2 linked regions of the Crateriforma conspicua genome follow. The protein of the gene in region 2 binds, or shares a complex with, the protein of the main gene of each other region. Links are inferred from orthologs where the notes say so. Each region holds a gene or a part of one and is shown on either strand. Other genes may lie near its edges.

Region 1 (8,686 bases), 4.4 Mb from region 2 along the record:
GCGAACGTCAGCGCCTTCCCGAGAAGATTCATGAGGAATGGGTTCCGAGCAAAGAATTGGCGGTGGGGGCAGAAAAGACTGATCGGCGGCCCGCCACGCAATTGCTGCGGGGGCCGTGCATCCACAGGGAGTATAATTACGGCGAAATTTTCGTGTCAACGAATTCAACCCGAAAAGCCAAGCTTGCCTAGCTTGAAACGGCCGCGGGCCGTTTTTGCCGAACAGACCAGTTGTCGCGGCATGTATCCCCCAGCCGACGGTCCGGCTCCCTACGCCGCTTCTCAAATAGGACCACCCATAAATATTGTCGATCACGTTTGTCGCTTTGCCACCAGTTTGCAGCGGTTTTTCGTTCGAAGGCTTGGAAGGGGGGGGCCGGAGGTGTCGTAGAAGCCGTTGACTGGAAGGGCTGGTCCACCGGGATGCCGGATTTTCTCCCTTGGAAGCAATGAAACAGCCTAGGCGAAGCTCTGGAAGCGGACCCGGAGCGCAGTGTTACCGATCGCTCTCAACATCGAGGGAGCTTAATAAGGGCCACCCATTAATTACACGAAGCACAGTCATGCTGCGGCTGCCATTGCGTGGCGTTTTCCGGTAGGGGGGCCTGAAAGGGGCTGCGGTCGGCGTGGGGGGGCGGTTGGCTGGAGGGGCTGGTCCACCGGGATGCCGGATTTTCTCCCTTGGAAGCAATGAAACAGCCTAGGCGAAGCTCTGGAAGCGGACCGGGAGCGCAGTGTTACCGCTCGCTCTCAACATCGAGCGGATTCAGATTTCGCTTGCTGCTCGGCAGCGGCCGGTCGGCGCCGTGCCGCTAGTCGGAACAGAGTCCCAGTGGGTTGTCCGGTGCACACATCCAGTGTTGGCCGCACCGCACGGCTTCACGTGCGAGGCTTTCTGGCGTTCCCGCCGCACGCTTGAAGACGCGGCCGAAGCGGCGAACCACATCGCACCACCCCCGAGTGTCGACGCCGATGCGGGATAGAATCGGAGCCAAGTGTTTCGGTATTGACCCCAGTTTGTCCGACCGAAGTTGCCGACCGGTCCAGTCGAGCAATTCCAGGTATCGAACCAGCGATATCCCCAAGAAGCCTTTGGAACTCGCCCGCCGCCCCGATTTCTCGACACAGGGACCAACCGGGTCCTTCGCCTCATTGATCTCTACCGGGCTCATCCATCCACTGTGGCGACGCCGGCGACTTCGTTCCCACTCATGCATGCTTGGCCGCAGTCGACTCGGTTGCTGCGGCAGGTCATCGATGCGATCTTTCGCTCCGGTGTAAGGACTTGATTCTGGTGTTTCGGCAATCGCTGCACGCACCGGATTTAAATCCACATAGGCCGCACAGGCTAGCAAACTGGCTTCGTCAAGCAGGTTTTGCAACCGGTATCGCCCCTCCCAAAACCTGCCCGTGCATTCGTCTTCGCGGTTGGCACGTCTGGCGATGAACTCGGCAACACACCGCATCCACCAGCTGACATCCGACAGTCGTCGTCGACGTTCGGCCAGAACTTCCGGATGATTCACCAGCGCCGCGATGTCTGCCTCGGTCGGCGGTTCGGCTGAACCATCCGGACGCCGGCGAGCCGGAAACAACCGCAACCACCGACCGGCCACTTCCTGGTCGCTCCATGCAGCGACAACGTCCGGACGACTTCGAAGCACCAAGTGCAAGTGGTTGCTCATGACCGAATAGGTCAAGCAGTCGATGCCGAAGACGCTTGCCATGAACTCCAGGCGGTCCCGGATCCACTGTCGCCGGTGTTCAAAGGATCGGCCAGTCAGCGGGTCTTCACCGCACAAAAACGCCCGGCGGACGCAGCGTTGTACCGCGTGAAAGACCTGCACCTGAGCAGGGTCCGCGACTTCATAGCGTGGTTTTCGTGGCATCAATCCATCCCCAATTCTGGCTGTCGAACCGACTGATCGTACCCGTCATCGGCGGAAAAGACAAATAAATCTGGGTGGCCCCTTTTGAGACTCTGAAAAGACAAACAAATATGGGTGGCCCCTATTGAGGAGTTGGGGGGCGCGTATTGTTCGTGGGAGTTTCAGGCCGCGATGGTGCGGAGGGTGGCCAAGAATTGGTCGATCGATTGGACCCGCTTTTCGACGCTGGGCTGCAAGGCGTGCATGATCAGACGTGCCAGCTTGGGGTCCAGGTCGGGGGCCCGTTCCAGGATCGGTGTGGGTTCGGTCGTGTCGTGCTGCAGTGCCGCTTTGCCTGTGACGACTTCGCCCTGCCAGGGATGCTGCATTGTGCACAGACAGTAACACGTCACGCCCAGCGAAAAGATGTCGACCCGCTTATCCGTCGGCCGACGCCGCACGATTTCTGGCGACATGTACAACGGCGTCCCCGTCCGGTTTCCCGGTGCCATGAAGGGCGGCGTTGCGGGGACCGTCAAGCCAAAATCGATCAGCTTCAGCCCGCTCATGTCGGGCAAGCAGATGTAATTCCGCGGACAGATGTCTCGGTGAATATATCCCTGGTCGTGGACGTATTTCAGCGATTCGGCCATGTCACGAATTAACGTCGTTTCGATGCCGGCGATCAGATGTCGCTGCTTTTTGACAATGATCTGTTGCAGGCTCGGCCCCTCGATGTACTCCATGATGATCACCGGTTGCCCCTTGGGCGTGACGCCGGCTTCATACGTTTCGACGATCTTGGGATGGTGCATCGAAAGAGCGATTTCGGCTTCGCCGGGCTTCTTCAGGCCCTTGAACCGAGCCTCGAATTGCTCGTGCTTTTCGATGTCCAGCAATTTGACGCCGACCAAGCGATCGGTTTTATGGTCTTTGGCGACGTAGAAGGAACTCATCGTGCCCACGGCACTGGTCCGCATCCGTTCGTAACGGGTGTCGACGTCGATGACCTGGTGCTTTTGAGAGGAACCGAAAGCGTTCCGGATGGAATCAAACAGACCCATAGCGTTGATTCTGGTGCCAAGAATGGATTCGGATCATCAGTCGCGGCCAGCCTACTTGCCGCAGTAGTCGATCGCCCGCGCGATTTCCGTTTTCAGGTTCTTTCGTTCGACGATACGGTCGACGTAGCCGTGTTCCAGCAAGAATTCGCTGGTCTGAAATCCCGCAGGAAGTTCGATCCCGATCGTCGCCTTGATCGTTCGCGGCCCGGCGAATCCGATCAACGCTTTGGGTTCGGCGAACACCAAATCGCCCAGCGACGCAAAGCTGGCCGCCACGCCGCCCATCGTTGGGTTTGTCAGGACGCTGATAAACAGCCCGCCGGCTTCGTCGTACTTGGCCAGGGCCGCGGTGACCTTGGCCATCTGCATCAAAGACAGGATGCCTTCGTGCATTCGAGCACCACCACCGGAACCGCTGACGATGATCAGGGGCAGGTTGTGGGCAGTGGCGTGTTCGACCAGGCGGGCCAGTCGCTCGCCGACCGCACTGCCCATGCTGCCCATGATGAATGCGCTGTCGGTCACGGCAAACGCGACGCGTCGTGCCCGGACCATGCCCGTGCCTGTGACCACCGCATCGGACAGCCCGGTTCGTTTCTGTTCGCTGACCAGCCGGTCGGCATAGGGACGGCGATCGGCGAATTGCAGCGGGTCGACCGATCGAACTTGGTCGTTCATCGGCTCGAACGTGCCTTCGTCCAGCACTTGTTCGATTCGTTCGCTGGCGGACACATAGAAGTGGTGTTCGCATTTCGGGCAGACGTTCTGCCGTTGTTGGATTTCCTTTTTATAGATCGATCCTCCGCACCCCGGGCACTTCAGCCAAAGGCCTTCCGGGACGCCTCGTTTTCGCGGCATGCTGGGCGGATCGACGGACGCGTCAGGCGTTCGGGGCGTCGAAGACAAATTCGGACTCGCTGTGGCCATGGACACTCGGACGGATCGTTGGGAATCGACAAGTCAGCCACTTTAGCAAAGCATTTTCAAAAATGCTGCTGCAAATCGGGCTTCGCCCCGGCATCGGCCAGCGACTACCGTGGACCAGGCCTCGTCGGGCCGGCGTCAGGTCGAACCGGCTCCGGGGCATGCTAGACTGGTCGGTCGCGTTCGGCCGGGCCGTCGTGGCGGTGTTGCAAATTAGGTATTTCGCTGGGGCGACTGATAAGCCGATGGATTTTCACTGTCTGGGGACCGCCGGGTATCACCCCAACCGGTCCCGGCATACGTCTTGTTACTGCGTGCCCCAGTGTGGATTGGTGTTGGATGCCGGCACGGGGCTGTTTCGGCTGACTGAATTGATCGAGACGGATCACCTGGACATCTTGATCAGCCACGCCCATTTGGACCACATCGCCGGTCTGACTTTCTTGCTGGATGTTTTGCATTGTCGTTCCGTCGCCGGACGGCCGGTGGATCAGGTGCGTGTTTTCGGTGAAGCGGCCAAGCTGGACGCCATCCAGACGCATCTGTTCGCGGATTTGATTTTTCCCGCTCCCTTGGATGTTCAGTGGGTGACGATCGACGACACCCCCGAATTTTCTGCCGCCGGTGCGACGGTGTCTTGGCGTCGCCAGCCACATCCCGGCGGTTCGGTCGCCTATCGGCTGGACTGGCCGGCCGTCGCATCTTGCCAGGCCAAGCGTTTGGTCTATGCCACCGACACGTCGGGGCTGACCGACCCACAGGACATCACCTGGTTCGGTGGGGACGCCGATACAGCGGGTGGTATTGCGGCCAATGCGGGTTCCGGGGCAGCCGCATCGGTGCCGGATCTGATGGTTCACGAATGCTATTTTCGCGACACGCATCGCCAGTGGGCCGAGAAAACCGGACACAGTTGGACCAGCCGGATTGCCGAACTGGCCGCATTGATTCGTCCGCAACGGTTGCTGCTGACCCACATCAACCCGCTGGACGAAAGTGTCGATCCGGTGGACTCGGAGAAAATCCGGAAAACGTTTTATGGCGAACTGATGATCGCCCAAGACGGTCTGAAAGTGTCGTTCTAGAACCGGGGGCGAAATATTCGCCCAAAAAACCAACCGGAATTGAAGTCACAGGGGCCAATTCCGTCTTGTCGCCTCGGGCCGGATCGCTACACTCTGCCCTTTCTACAAGGCCAGCGTAGCTCAGTTGGCAGAGCAGCTGATTTGTAATCAGCCGGTCGTGGGTTCGAATCCCTCCGCTGGCTCTACAACAACGACAGACGCTGGTGGCCGCTGGCCCGGCCTTTGCGCCACGGCAACGTGCGTGCAATTCGGCTCTGGCTGGTTGTAGGCCAAAGAAAAGACGTTGGAAACAAGAACAGAAAAGATACGGATTAAGACGGGTAGCAACCGAGAAGAAACAATCAATTCGATTTGAACAATTCGGGGGTTTGTCCGAGTGGTTAAAGGAGACGGACTGTAAATCCGTTGGCTATGCCTACGCAGGTTCGAATCCTGCAGCCCCCACTGAATGAGCCCGTCGGTGATTGCGTCGTCTGTCGTGTCGATTTCTTCGATGCCGGTTGATGCCCAGCGACGGGGGCAAGTGGCCCAGGCCGGTTGTCCGGCTTGTGGTTGCAAATCGCGGGTGTAGCACAATGGTAGTGCAGCAGCCTTCCAAGCTGAATACGAGGGTTCGATTCCCTTCACCCGCTTTGGCCCAGGTGTATTTCGATCGATCGGTTCCGCCGATTCGCCCACCGGACGTCCGAGGTTATTTGCTTTGGCGGTTCGGTTTGCAGGGCGGGGGTTGGCGGAGTCGCGCGAGCGGCGGTGCATCGAACGCCGAAACATGCTGCTGTAGCTCAGGGGTAGAGCGCCTCCTTGGTAAGGATGAGGTCATGGGTTCAAATCCCATCAGCAGCTCTTGATGGTGACCGACCGGGTCACGGCGGAACTGGCTTTGATAGGCCGGTGCCGCTGTCGACGCGCCGTCGCCGGATGTACGTTTTGTTTCGTTTCGACAGAGATAGACAGAATTAAAGCGGTCTCGCACGGCCGAACGTTTGCTGACGACCCCGTGGGTGTGAACACGGACAGCATTCGGGAGGATTACCACTGAGCGTATCTCGGCGGTGATAGTGGTGTGAACGATCGTGATCGCAGGTGAACCAGAATGGCTAAGGACAAATTCGAAAGGACCAAACCCCACGTTAACGTTGGGACGATTGGCCACATTGACCACGGTAAAACGACGACGACTGGCGCCATTCTCGCCGTCCAAGCCGCCAAGGGCTTGGCCGAAGCGAAAGGCTATTCGGATATCGCCAAGGGCGGTACCGTTCGTGACGCGACCAAGACGGTGACCATCGCGGTTGCTCACGTCGAATACGAGACCGACAAGCGTCACTACGCTCACATTGACTGCCCCGGCCACGCCGACTTCGTCAAGAACATGATCACCGGTGCCGCCCAAATGGACGGTGCCATCCTGGTCGTGTCGGCCGCCGACGGCCCGATGCCGCAAACCAAGGAACACGTGCTGTTGGCCCGTCAGGTCGACGTGCCCTACATCGTGGTGTTCTTGAACAAGTGCGACTTGGTCGACGACGAAGAGTTGTTGGAACTGGTCGAACTGGAAGTCCGCGAACTGCTGACCAAGTACAAGTTCCCCGGCGACGATGTCCCGGTCGTGCGTGGTTCGGCTCTGCCGGCTTACAACAAGCCCGACGATCCGGAAGCCAGCAAGTGCATCAGCGAACTGATGGACGCCCTGGATGAATTCATCCCGGAACCGGCTCGCGAAGAAGACAAGCCGTTCCTGATGGCCATCGAAGACGTCTTCTCGATCGAAGGTCGTGGTACGGTTGCTACCGGCCGGATCGAACGCGGCGTAATTAAGGTCGGCGAGGAAGTCAGCATCATCGGTCTGACCGAAGAGCCCACCAAGACGACCTGCACCGGCGTCGAAATGTTCCGCAAGGAAATGGAAGAAGGCCGCGCCGGCGACAACGTCGGGTGCCTGCTGCGTGGTGTGAAGCGTGAAGAAATCCAGCGTGGTCAGGTCTTGGCCAAGCCGGGCAGCATCACCCCGCACACCAAGTTCGAAGCCGAAGTTTATTGCTTGAGCAAGGACGAAGGTGGACGTCACACCCCGTTCTTCAGCGGTTACCGCCCGCAGTTCTACTTCCGTACGACCGATGTCACCGGAACGGCCAACTTGGTCGACGCCGAAATGTGCATGCCCGGTGACAACGTCAAGGTCACCGTCGAATTGCACAAGCCGATCGCCATGGACGACGGTGTACGCTTCGCGATTCGCGAAGGCGGCCGTACCGTCGGTAGTGGTGTCGTGACCAAGATCGTCGAGTAGATCGGGGCGTCGGAAGACAAGGCCGATCCCGGTAGCGCTTCCGAAATCTTGATCCAACGGTTAACCTTGGACGCCCGACATCCGATGGGCGTTCAAGGTTTTTGCGATCCGCAATCCTGGCATTGCACGCGGGCGTTGGTCCAGTAATGGACGCACCGTCGCCAACAAACGGCCCACCGGCCGATCGAATCTGCTGCGGAATGCTGGCATTCCATCGGATTCACCCAGGGGTGTAGCTCAATTGGTTAGAGCACTGGTTTCCAAAACCAGCGGTTGAGAGTTCGAGTCCCTCCGCCCCTGCTAATACGTGCCGGCGTCTGTTCCCTCGGTTCCAGACGTTCGGTGCCCACCCGTCGCCCGACTTGGCGGTCTGCGTTTTTTGCAGCCCGTCGATGCGAAGGTCGGTCCGGTTATGGTTCCGGTCCGGTTTTCGTCCGTGCGGTATGCGGGACCAGGGTTCGTGCGGTGCACCCCGCATGCGAGCCCACCACTAGCATCAATCACATTTACGAAGATGGACGACGCGATCGGTTCGTGTCATCCAGTGCCGAAACCCTGACCGTTCGTCGCCACACAAGAATCGTCGCCAAGTCGAAACATTTTCGTCGTCAGCAAGGATTTTGGTCGTCAGCAAGGACGCGTCCGGCGATTCGGACCCACCATCGCCACATCACTACGCAACGGCTTTCCCAGGGAGCGGATGCATGTCCCGCGATATCGCCCAAGCCAATAACAGTCCTCTGATCAGCGAACTGTTCCAGGCGTCGGTTTACAAGCCCACGCAAGGACGGATCGTCCGCCAAGCGACCGCGCTGGCGATCTGGGTGATCGTCGGGCTGGGAGCCTGGCAATTGAATTCGACGATGAAGTCGATGATGACGGCCGGGTCTTACTGGCCCACCGTTGTCCCGGGGGTGGTTTTGGTTGCCGGCCTGTGGTTCGGTTTTCGCCTGGTGAACTGGCCCCGTTTCGCTGACTTTTTGATCGCCGTCGAAGCGGAGATGAACAAGGTCAGTTGGCCCAGCAAGGACGAACTGATCCGCGCGTCGATCGTGGTCATCTTTACGATCTTTTTCCTGGCCACCACGTTGTTCTTGTTCGACGTGCTTTGGCAGTGGTTCTTTAACGTTCTGGGCGTGACCAGCTGATAATTACCGGGCTTTTGCAATCCCGGGCCCACCCAGGTCTTCTGAAATCAAATTCCGTCTGTAATCTATTCCGGCATGTCTGTCCCCCCAAACGAATCGTCCGACGACCAACCTCGCGACCTGAATGATCTGGTCGATCGCGTCGAAGACGACGGCGCGGACCAGGCGACGCCGGAGGCTGATGCTCCGGTCGCCGATGCCGCAACGCCGGAACCTGCCGCGCCCGAATTGCCGCCGGCCGCACCACCCCCGCAAAAATCCGAAGCCGAAAAGAAGATCGAATCCCCGATCGGTGATGTCCAACCGTT
Region 2 (8,775 bases):
ACCACCCACCAACAGGCATTTTCCGAAATCGCCTTTGTGAGCGTCAGTTTTGCGGGTCGGACGGGCTGGAAGCGGCGGGGCAGGGTGGTTCATCGGGTTTCAATGTGCCGAAAAAGTGCGAAAGGCCGGGCGCCGATGGGACGCAGGCGTACCTGGATCGTTCGCGATGGCGTCGCTCGATGGGTCAGCCAGACGCTTGCGTCGTGGCGTGTTGGATTCGCGAAACCACCAGCCCGGCCAAGTAGCCGCCCTTGAATCCGGCATCGACGTTCACCACGGCCACGTTCGCCGTGCAGCTGCTAAGCATGCCCATCAGCGGAGTCAGGCCGCCCAGGTTGGCACCGTATCCGACGCTGGTCGGCACCGCGAACACGGGAACCGCGACGTGCCCGGAAACGACCGACGGCAGTGCACCTTCCATGCCGGCGACCACCACCAAGGCATCCGCCTTTTGCAGCTGAGGCACCGACGCCATCAACCGGGCAGGGCCTGCGACGCCGATGTCGTCGAAACGACGAAACGGGATGCCCATCCAAAACAGTGTCTCGATGGCTTCCTCGGCGACGTGCTGATCGGTGCTGCCTGCGGTGATTACCCCGACGTGCGGGATTTGGTCGACCTGTTCGATGTCCAGCTGCTGCGCCGCAGGGCATTCCAGCTGGCCGACGCGCAACGTATGGGCCAGGGGATTGTAAAACGCATGCTCGAAACAGCGGCGAACCTGGGCCGCCGTGGTGTTATCCAATCGGGTGACCAAGGCGTGCTGCTGGGCATCCAGTTGGGTTTGGATGATCCGCGTGATCAGTTCCGCCGACTTGCCTTCGCCGAAAATCACCTCGCCGAAACCACACCGGTCACGGCGTCCCAGGTCCACGGTCGCTCCATCGATCGAACGCAAATTGTCCGCGGGGCTGGCCAAGCATTCGGGGCCGCCGGCGGCTCGAATCCAATCGGTCACTTCGTCGACGCTGGCGTTTCCCGCGGCCAATTGTTCCAGCTGGCGGATCAGATCGGCGGGCAGTGGGGTCGAATCAGACATAATCACGGTCGCTTTGGCGATGAAACGAGGGCAGGGCAGGGTGCGGGGCCGACCCGTGGCACCGATCGGATACCAGGAGGCGGGTGACGGGTGGACGCGGAAATGGAAACCGTGGCCGGTCGCAAGACCGGTCATCGATCGACATCGGCACGGACCGACGCGGTATCGAATCTATCGGTCGACAAAGGCCGCCGGAGGGGCGGTTGCCAGCGGAACGATTCGATTTTCCAATATCGTCAAATTCGTCACAAATTTTCTCAACAGAATAACGATCCATGAAAAGCTGCGTCCTCGCCTATTCCGGCGGCCTCGACACTTCGGTCATTCTCGGTTGGTTGCAAGACCAGGGCTATGAAGTGCATGCGGTCTATGTCGACCTGGGCCAACCCTGCGAGGACCGCGACGCGATCATGCAGAAGGCTCGCGATTGTGGTGCGAAATCTTCGCGGCTGATCGACGTTCGCGAAGAACTGTGTCGCGACTTCGCTTTCCCCGTGCTGGCATGGCAGGCCAAGTACGAACAGATCTATCTGCTGGGCACTTCCATCGCCCGTCCGCTGATCAGCAAGGTGTGTTTGGAAGTCGCTCGCGAAGTCGGGGCGACGGCGTTTGCCCACGGTGCCACCGGCAAGGGCAATGACCAATGTCGGTTCCAATTGGCCGCCGAAGCATTGGACCCGACGGTCAAGATCATCGCGCCATGGCGGATCAAGGAGTTCCGTGAACTGTTCCCCGGACGTACCGAATTGATCGACTACTGTGACGCGAAGAAGATTCCCGTCAAAGCGTCCGCCGCAAAGCCCTACAGCAGCGACGAAAACGTGCTGCACATCAGTTACGAAGCGGGCCAGTTGGAAGAATTGGATGTCAACGGTGTGGAGCTTGTCGATTTCGGCATGGGCGTCAGTCCACAAGAAGCACCGGATCAACCCGAGGAAGTCACGATCGGTTTCGAAGCCGGAGTCCCCACGACGCTCAACGGCAAACAAGTCAATGCACTGGAGATGGTCGAGTCGCTGAATACGATCGCCGGTCGCAACGGAGTCGGGCGGATCGACATGGTGGAAAACCGTTTCGTGGGCATGAAGAGTCGCGGCGTCTATGAATCGCCCGGCATGACCGTGCTGTACGACGCATTGATGTACATCGAGCAATTGACGATGGATCGCGATCTGATGCACCTGCGTGATCGCATGGCGCCCGAAGTCGCCGAAATGGTGTACTACGGGTTTTGGTACACACAAAAGATGGATGCATTGTTTGCGTTCATCCGTGACGCCCAAAAACACACGACCGGCGAAGTCACGTTGCAGTTGTACAAAGGCAACGTCATGGTGGCTTCGCGAACCAGCCCCAACAGCTTGTACGACGCGGAAATCGCGACCATGGAAGGCGGCGGATCTTACAACCAAGACGACGCCGAAGGCTTCTTGAACATTCAAGGACTGCCCAGTCGCGTTCAAGGCACGGTGACACCGCGAAAGTATTGATCGTGTTCGCGTTCAACGGAGGCCCCAGGCAGCGGACCGGGGCCCCGTTGAACGCTTCGTCGTCTTTGAACCGGGAAAAGTTTGTGCGCGTACTGCACGTCATCACGCGAATGATCATCGGCGGCGCGCAAGAAAACACGTTGCTGAACTGTTTGGACTTGGTTCAGCTGTATGGGGATGACGTGTTGCTGGTGACCGGACCCGCGCTGGGCCCCGAAGGCGATTTGATCAGTCAGGGACGAACCGGCGATTTGCCGGTGCGGATGATTGATTCGCTGCGACGAAACATTCATCCGTTGCGTGACGCCACCGCCGCCCGTCAATTGCGACAAGTGATTCGGCAATACAAACCGGATGTCGTTCACACCCACAGTGCCAAGGGCGGCATGCTGGGACGATGGGCGGGGTGGGCGGAAAAGGTGCCCGCCGTTGTGCACACCGTTCACGGTGCGCCATTTCACCCTTATCAGCCTGCCGCGTCGCGACGATTCTTCGCCGCGTGTGAACGCTGGGCGGCGAAGCGTTGCCACCGGTTGATCTCGGTGGCCGATGCGATGACCGATTTGATGGTCGACGCATGCGTCGCGCCACGTGAAAAGTTCATCACCATTCACAGCGGAATGAATGTGCAGCCGTTTTACGACGCTGATCAGCATCGCACGGAAATGCGGCGTCACTACGGCTTTGTCGATGAAGACATCGTCATCGGCAAGATCGCTCGACTGTTTCATTTGAAGGGCCATGCCGACCTGATCGAATCGGCCAAGGACGTTGTCGCCGCCAATGCACGGGTGAAATTCCTGTTGGTCGGAGATGGCATCTTGAAAGATTCCCTGCAGCGTCGCGTGGACGAACTCGGGCTGACGAAGCACTTTGTGTTCGCCGGATTGGTTCCACCGACCGACGTCCCACGTCAATTGAGCGCGATGGACGGCCTGGCACACACGTCGTACCGCGAAGGCCTGGCTCGAGCTTTGCCTCAAGCTTTGATCGCGGGCCGCCCGGTGGTTTCTTATGACGTCGATGGGGCCCGCGAAGTTTGCATCAGTGGCGAGACCGGATTTCTTGTTCCCCCCGGAGATATCGAAGCATTGACCCGCGCATTGATCGATTTAGCCGCCGACCCGCAGCAGCGACAAACGATGGGAAATGCCGGACGAAGCCGGTTCACCGATCAGTTCAAGCACGAAACCATGACCCGGCGGATCCGCGATCTGTACGAAGAATTACTGGCCGAATCGGGGGCCCACACCGGTTCCTGAAAGGGCAGGGCGGTGCGTCATCGACCAGGTGATTGGCGGCCAGCTTCGCGCGATCCGCAGCGTTGCCGCCATCGGCAGGGGTTCCCAGGCCGTCGAGGCCTCAGCGACAACCGCACGCCGTGCGGTTCGTGACGATTGAGGCCACCTTTCGGTCTACACCAATCTGCCGGTCGTCTACTATGATGAGAGCCCGCAAAACTTCTCTAACCCTCATCGGCCGCAAAGATTACGAATGTCAAAAACTCGCGACTTCCTGGGCCCCTATCGCCTGGCACGACTGATCCGGGCGGGCAGTACCAGCGAAGTTTGGGAAGCCATCGAGGAGCATGACCACAAGCGGTATGCGTTGAAAATTTTGAAACGCAGCATGCGGGAGAACAAAGGGGAGATCGCCGCGCTGAAGCACGAATTCAACGTCGCCAAAGATCTCAGCAGCGATCGCATCGTCAAAATGTACGAACACCGTGTCGAAAACGGGGTGCCGTTTCTGGTCATGGAATTGTTCAGCGAATTGAACATGAAGCAGGCTCTGCGACGCGGGCCAGAGTCTCTGGCGTTCATGTTGGACAAGATCATCATGCAGGCCGCCGAAGGCCTGTATTACATGCACACCAAGAATTGGATTCATCGCGATATCAAGCCGGACAATTATCTGGTCAGTCGCGAAGGCGTCACCAAGCTGATCGACTTCACGATCGCCGAGCAAAAGAAGTCCGGCATCGGCAAGTTGTTTCATCGCAGCGGCGGGACAGTGCAGGGCACTCGCAGTTACATGTCGCCGGAACAGATCCGCGGCAAGATCTGTGACGAACGCAGCGACGTCTATTCCTTCGGCTGTGTGTTGTACGAAGCGGTAACGGGAAAGCCGCCGTACACCGGCCAGACGCCGAACGACTTGCTCAGCAAACACCTCAACGCGTCCATCCCGAGTGCCGTCGCGCAGAACAACAACGTGACCAAAGAGTTTGCGGAGTTGGTCAAGAAGATGATGGCCAAGAAACCCGATCTACGACCCGAATCCATGTGGGAGTTCTTGAAGATCTTTCGATCACTGCAGATCTTCAAGAAACGTCCCAAGCCACCTGAAATCAGCGTCTTTGACGACATGCCGGGAATCCGCGGCAGCGAAGACTTGTTGATCAAAGGCAAGCCAAAGAACGAAGGTGATGAAGAATGAGCGCCGGCCCCGGTTTGGAATTTGAACAAGAGATCAACGATCTGGAAGAACGGATCGCTGCGATCGAACGCGCCACCGATCGGACCGGTGCCGATGATGACCAGTTGCGTCAATTGCGATTGGAATTGGTCCATCGCTTGAAGGAAGTCTACGGTTCGCTGGATGCATGGCAGACCGTCCAGATCGCACGGCACAAGAACCGTCCTTACACACGCGACTATTTGACCCTGGCGTTCGACGAGTTCGTTGAATTGCACGGCGACAAACACTTCGGTGATGACCGTGCGATGTTAAGCGGATTCGCGAAGCTGGATCGATTCAAGGTCATGGTCCTCGGTCACCAGAAAGGCCGCACGTACAAGGAACGTGCCGCCTGTCATTTCGGATGTGCCCACCCCGAAGGCTATCGAAAAGCCATGGTCAAAATGCGGCTGGCCGAAAAGTACCGCTTGCCGCTGATCTGTTTCATCGACACGCCCGGTGCCTATCCCGGCGTCGGTGCCGAAGAACGTGGGCAAGCTCAAGTGATTGCCGAAAGCATGTTCATGATGAGTCGGTTGAAAACGCCGGTCATCTGCATCGTCATCGGCGAAGGCGGCAGTGGCGGCGCCCTGGGGATCGGCGTCGGTGACCGTGTCGCCGTTTTGCAGCATGCTTACTACAGCGTGATCAGCCCCGAGGGTTGTGCGGGCATTTTGTGGAAAAGTCACGAACACGCGCCCAAAGCCGCCAACGCGCTGCGGTTCACCAGCAGCGATTTGGTTCGCCTGGGCGTCGTCGACGATGTCATCGAAGAACCGCTTGGCGGTGCCCATCGTGACCACCACCAAATGGCGTCGCGGCTGAAGACCTATCTGTCTCGCAAGTTGTCGGAATTGGAATCCGTTCCGGTCGATCAGTTGATCGAACAGCGGTACGAGAAGTTCCGCGCGATGGGCATCTTTGATGAGATTGCGGCGACCGCTTGATGGTCTGCGTTGTCGTTGTCTTGGGCGTGCATGGCCAGCCATCAGTCGGCTGGTCGATCCCAGGCGTTGACGCTGATGCGGCCTGAAAGCGGGGCGAATTTTAACCGCTCCGCAACGTCCGATAATGCCCCTTATGTTGTATTCGAGGTGCGGTTTTCCCCGTGTTTCAGGCGATTCGCCGATCCGCGGGTTCCTCACACTGGACCCTCGGCGATGCATGCCCCGCTAGCGTTGCCACGGCGGCACGGCGTTGTTCGGTCCCCCGTCATTCCATCCGCCGTTTTGCGGCGATGATGCGCCGCCGGGATTCGATCCGCCATGCGAAGAACCGTTCGTTCCGTAAGCCGAACCGTTGCCGGTTTGGCCTTGGTTGAACGAAGAAGACGGCTGAAAATTTTGGTACGCACGCTGTGCGTTTTGATACGTCTGCGATGCCGATTGGCGGACGTCTTGATACGCGTTTCCGGCTTGTCGATAGGCGTCTTGTGATTGGTCAATTTGGCGTCCCCAAGCGTCGACTTGCTGACGTGCCTGATCGAATCCTTGTTGAATGAACTGGTTGATCGGCGTCGCATTGGATTGGCCACCGGACCACGATGATGCCGATGCGGGGATCGCCGGTACGCCGCCGGGCGAAGATCCCGAACCCGATGCGAATCCGGAATTCCAGTTCTGCGTCGCGGGATTGTTTTCTGCCGAGTTACTCGACCACGGTGCCGACCATGGTTGGGATGGATTGGGTTGTGCCTGTTGGAACTGCTGGTCGAATTTGTCCAAAACCGGCTGAACGATTTCGTGCAATTCCGGTGGGATGATCGCTTGACTCTTGTCCAAGACGCGAGCGATGTAGCGACCGCTGTGGCTTGCGACGATGGACTCCCGGAGGCCCGGGCCCAACAGCGTGACCGCGAACAGCGTAATCAGCGTGCAGTACAAGGCACCTTTCAACAGACCGAACATGGCACCGATTTGCCGGTCAAATTCTTTCAGCCGCATGCGGTCGATCGTCCGGCTGATCATCCGGAACAACATCCAGATCACTAGCGACGTACCCACGTACAAAATCAGCATCGCAAGGAACCGATTCCACGGCGGATCGGCTTTGATGGATTCGCTAAAGGGTTCGCGAAACTGGTACGCGACGATGTAGCTGACGACGATCGATGCGATCGAAGCCAGCTGCCACGCAAAGCCTTTGATCGCGCCGAACAACGTGGCCCCGACCAAGACGACCAGCATCAGGATGTCGTAATTGTCCATTCCGCGAACGAGTTTGGGAGCAGGGCGTTTTGCTAGCAAAAAATGAAACACGACTTCGGTGTTCCATGACGCCGCGACGTTGGCCTCTGGCAAGCGACTTTCTTATACGCGATCGACCGGAGGCATCTGAAGACCAATCGCGGTGGCATTCGGCGGTGAATACTGGCTATGTAAGACGCGGGGAACTCCGCATGGCTGTTGTTGGTGATGGGAATCCAGCGATCGCCAAACTGACCGGCGTGTTGCCCGGGGCAAGGGCGACGCAATGATGCCCCGGTGCGACACACCGCGGACCGCCCTGCTCCGTCGATTCCAACCTTCACCCCTGCATTGAAACCCGACGCGTCGTGGCCGATTTCAAAACCCACATCACCGGAAGCACGCTGGTCGGCGTCGGCTATGGGTATTGGGGAATGGCGTCCCAGGGGATGTCGCTGGAATCGGCGATCATCGCAGGTGGTTTGTGCAGCGTCAGTGGGATGCTGCCCGATCTGGACAGTGATTCGGGAATCCCGCTGCGTGAAACAAGCATGTTCGCCGCGGCGATTGTGCCCGTCCTGATGATCGAACGCTTTCGCGACATGGGGTTGTCCAACGAAGCGATGGCATTGGGGGCGATGCTGGTTTACGTGACGATCCGATTCATCCTCGTGGAAGTCTTCAAACGCTACACGGTCCACCGCGGAATGTGGCATAGCATTCCGGCGGCTTTGGTTGCGGGACTTTCGGCTTATCTAGCGATGCCCTGCGCCAGCGAAGGGATCCGCGTTTACAAGTCGTTGGCCGTTTTCGTGGGCTTCATGGTGCACCTGATACTGGACGAAATTTGGAGCATCGATTTCCGACTCGGGCACTTCCGACTAAAAAAGTCGTTTGGAACCGCGCTCAAATTCTTCGGCAACAACTGGATCGCCAACGTGTCGGTGTACGCCAAGCTATTTCTGTTGGCTTATCTGGCGTGGGGCGACTACGGGATTTTGGATCGTCTGCGTCAACGCAATCGCATGCAAGAAACCGGGGCGGCCTATGAAACCTACATTGCCGATCCACAGCAGGAATTTCGGCAATGGGCCGATCGATTGCCTTGGCGATGATCCTGGCACCAATCGGAGAATCAACCTCGCTCCAAAATGAAAGTGACCGGTCCGTCATTGGTCAGTGCCACTTTCATGTCGGCCGCGAAGATGCCGGTCTCAGTCGGAACGCCCTGCCCGACCAACCGGTGAACGAAATGCTGGTACAGTTCATTCGCAATGGCGGGGTCTGCTGCGTCGGTAAATCCTGGGCGACGACCTTTTCGACAATCCCCCAGCAAGGTGAACTGACTGATCGCCAACGCCGATCCGCCGATATCCAGGATCGATTGATTCATCTTGCCGTCGCCATCATCAAAGATGCGAAGTTCGGCGCATTTTTTGGCCAGCCACTCGGCGTGTTCCGCTTGGTCCCCCTGCCCCACCCCGACAAGTATCATCAGGCCTGGGCCGCAGCGTCCCACGATCTTTCCGTCGACAGACACCGTCGCTTCGGTGACTCGCTGGATAACCAGACGCATGTTTCCGTTTCCAAATGACCAAAA

Evidence for each region.
Region 1: the proteins of Mal65_RS22250 (region 2) and accD are in contact, whole or in part, in a solved structure (PDB 8UXZ), measured with the Escherichia coli proteins. The link is inferred for Crateriforma conspicua from one-to-one orthologs.

Annotation. Positions count from the first base shown.
Region 1 is NZ_CP036319.1:1,629,872-1,638,557, forward strand. What follows is about bases 1,887-4,783. They hold accD (acetyl-CoA carboxylase, carboxyltransferase subunit beta), read right to left. Parts: upstream 3,790-4,783; coding sequence 2,983-3,789; downstream 1,887-2,982. Other genes in these bases: Mal65_RS05975 (hypothetical protein), read right to left, coding at 1,887-1,888; Mal65_RS05980 (serine/threonine protein kinase), read right to left, coding at 2,050-2,931; Mal65_RS05990 (MBL fold metallo-hydrolase), read left to right, coding at 4,101-4,783. Outside these bases: Mal65_RS05970 (hypothetical protein), read right to left, coding at 1-32; more of Mal65_RS05975, read right to left, coding at 812-1,886; more of Mal65_RS05990, read left to right, coding at 4,784-4,940; tuf (elongation factor Tu), read left to right, coding at 6,034-7,230; preprotein translocase subunit SecE, read left to right, coding at 7,935-8,378; transcription termination/antitermination protein NusG, read left to right, coding at 8,454-8,686.
Region 2 is NZ_CP036319.1:6,067,481-6,076,255, reverse strand. The notes cover bases 3,965-6,950. They hold Mal65_RS22250 (acetyl-CoA carboxylase carboxyltransferase subunit alpha), read left to right. Parts: upstream 3,965-4,964; coding sequence 4,965-5,936; downstream 5,937-6,950. Other genes in these bases: Mal65_RS22245 (CvpA family protein), read right to left, coding at 6,162-6,950; Mal65_RS22255 (serine/threonine-protein kinase), read left to right, coding at 4,024-4,968. In the rest of the region: Mal65_RS22275 (NAD(P)H-hydrate dehydratase), read right to left, coding at 1-93; nickel pincer cofactor biosynthesis protein LarB, read right to left, coding at 185-1,039; Mal65_RS22265 (argininosuccinate synthase), read left to right, coding at 1,315-2,529; Mal65_RS22260 (glycosyltransferase family 4 protein), read left to right, coding at 2,613-3,791; more of Mal65_RS22245, read right to left, coding at 6,951-7,289; Mal65_RS22240 (metal-dependent hydrolase), read left to right, coding at 7,544-8,290; dtd (D-aminoacyl-tRNA deacylase), read right to left, coding at 8,311-8,751. UniProt on the Escherichia coli protein: Component of the acetyl coenzyme A carboxylase (ACC) complex. First, biotin carboxylase catalyzes the carboxylation of biotin on its carrier protein (BCCP) and then the CO(2) group is transferred by the carboxyltransferase to acetyl-CoA to form malonyl-CoA.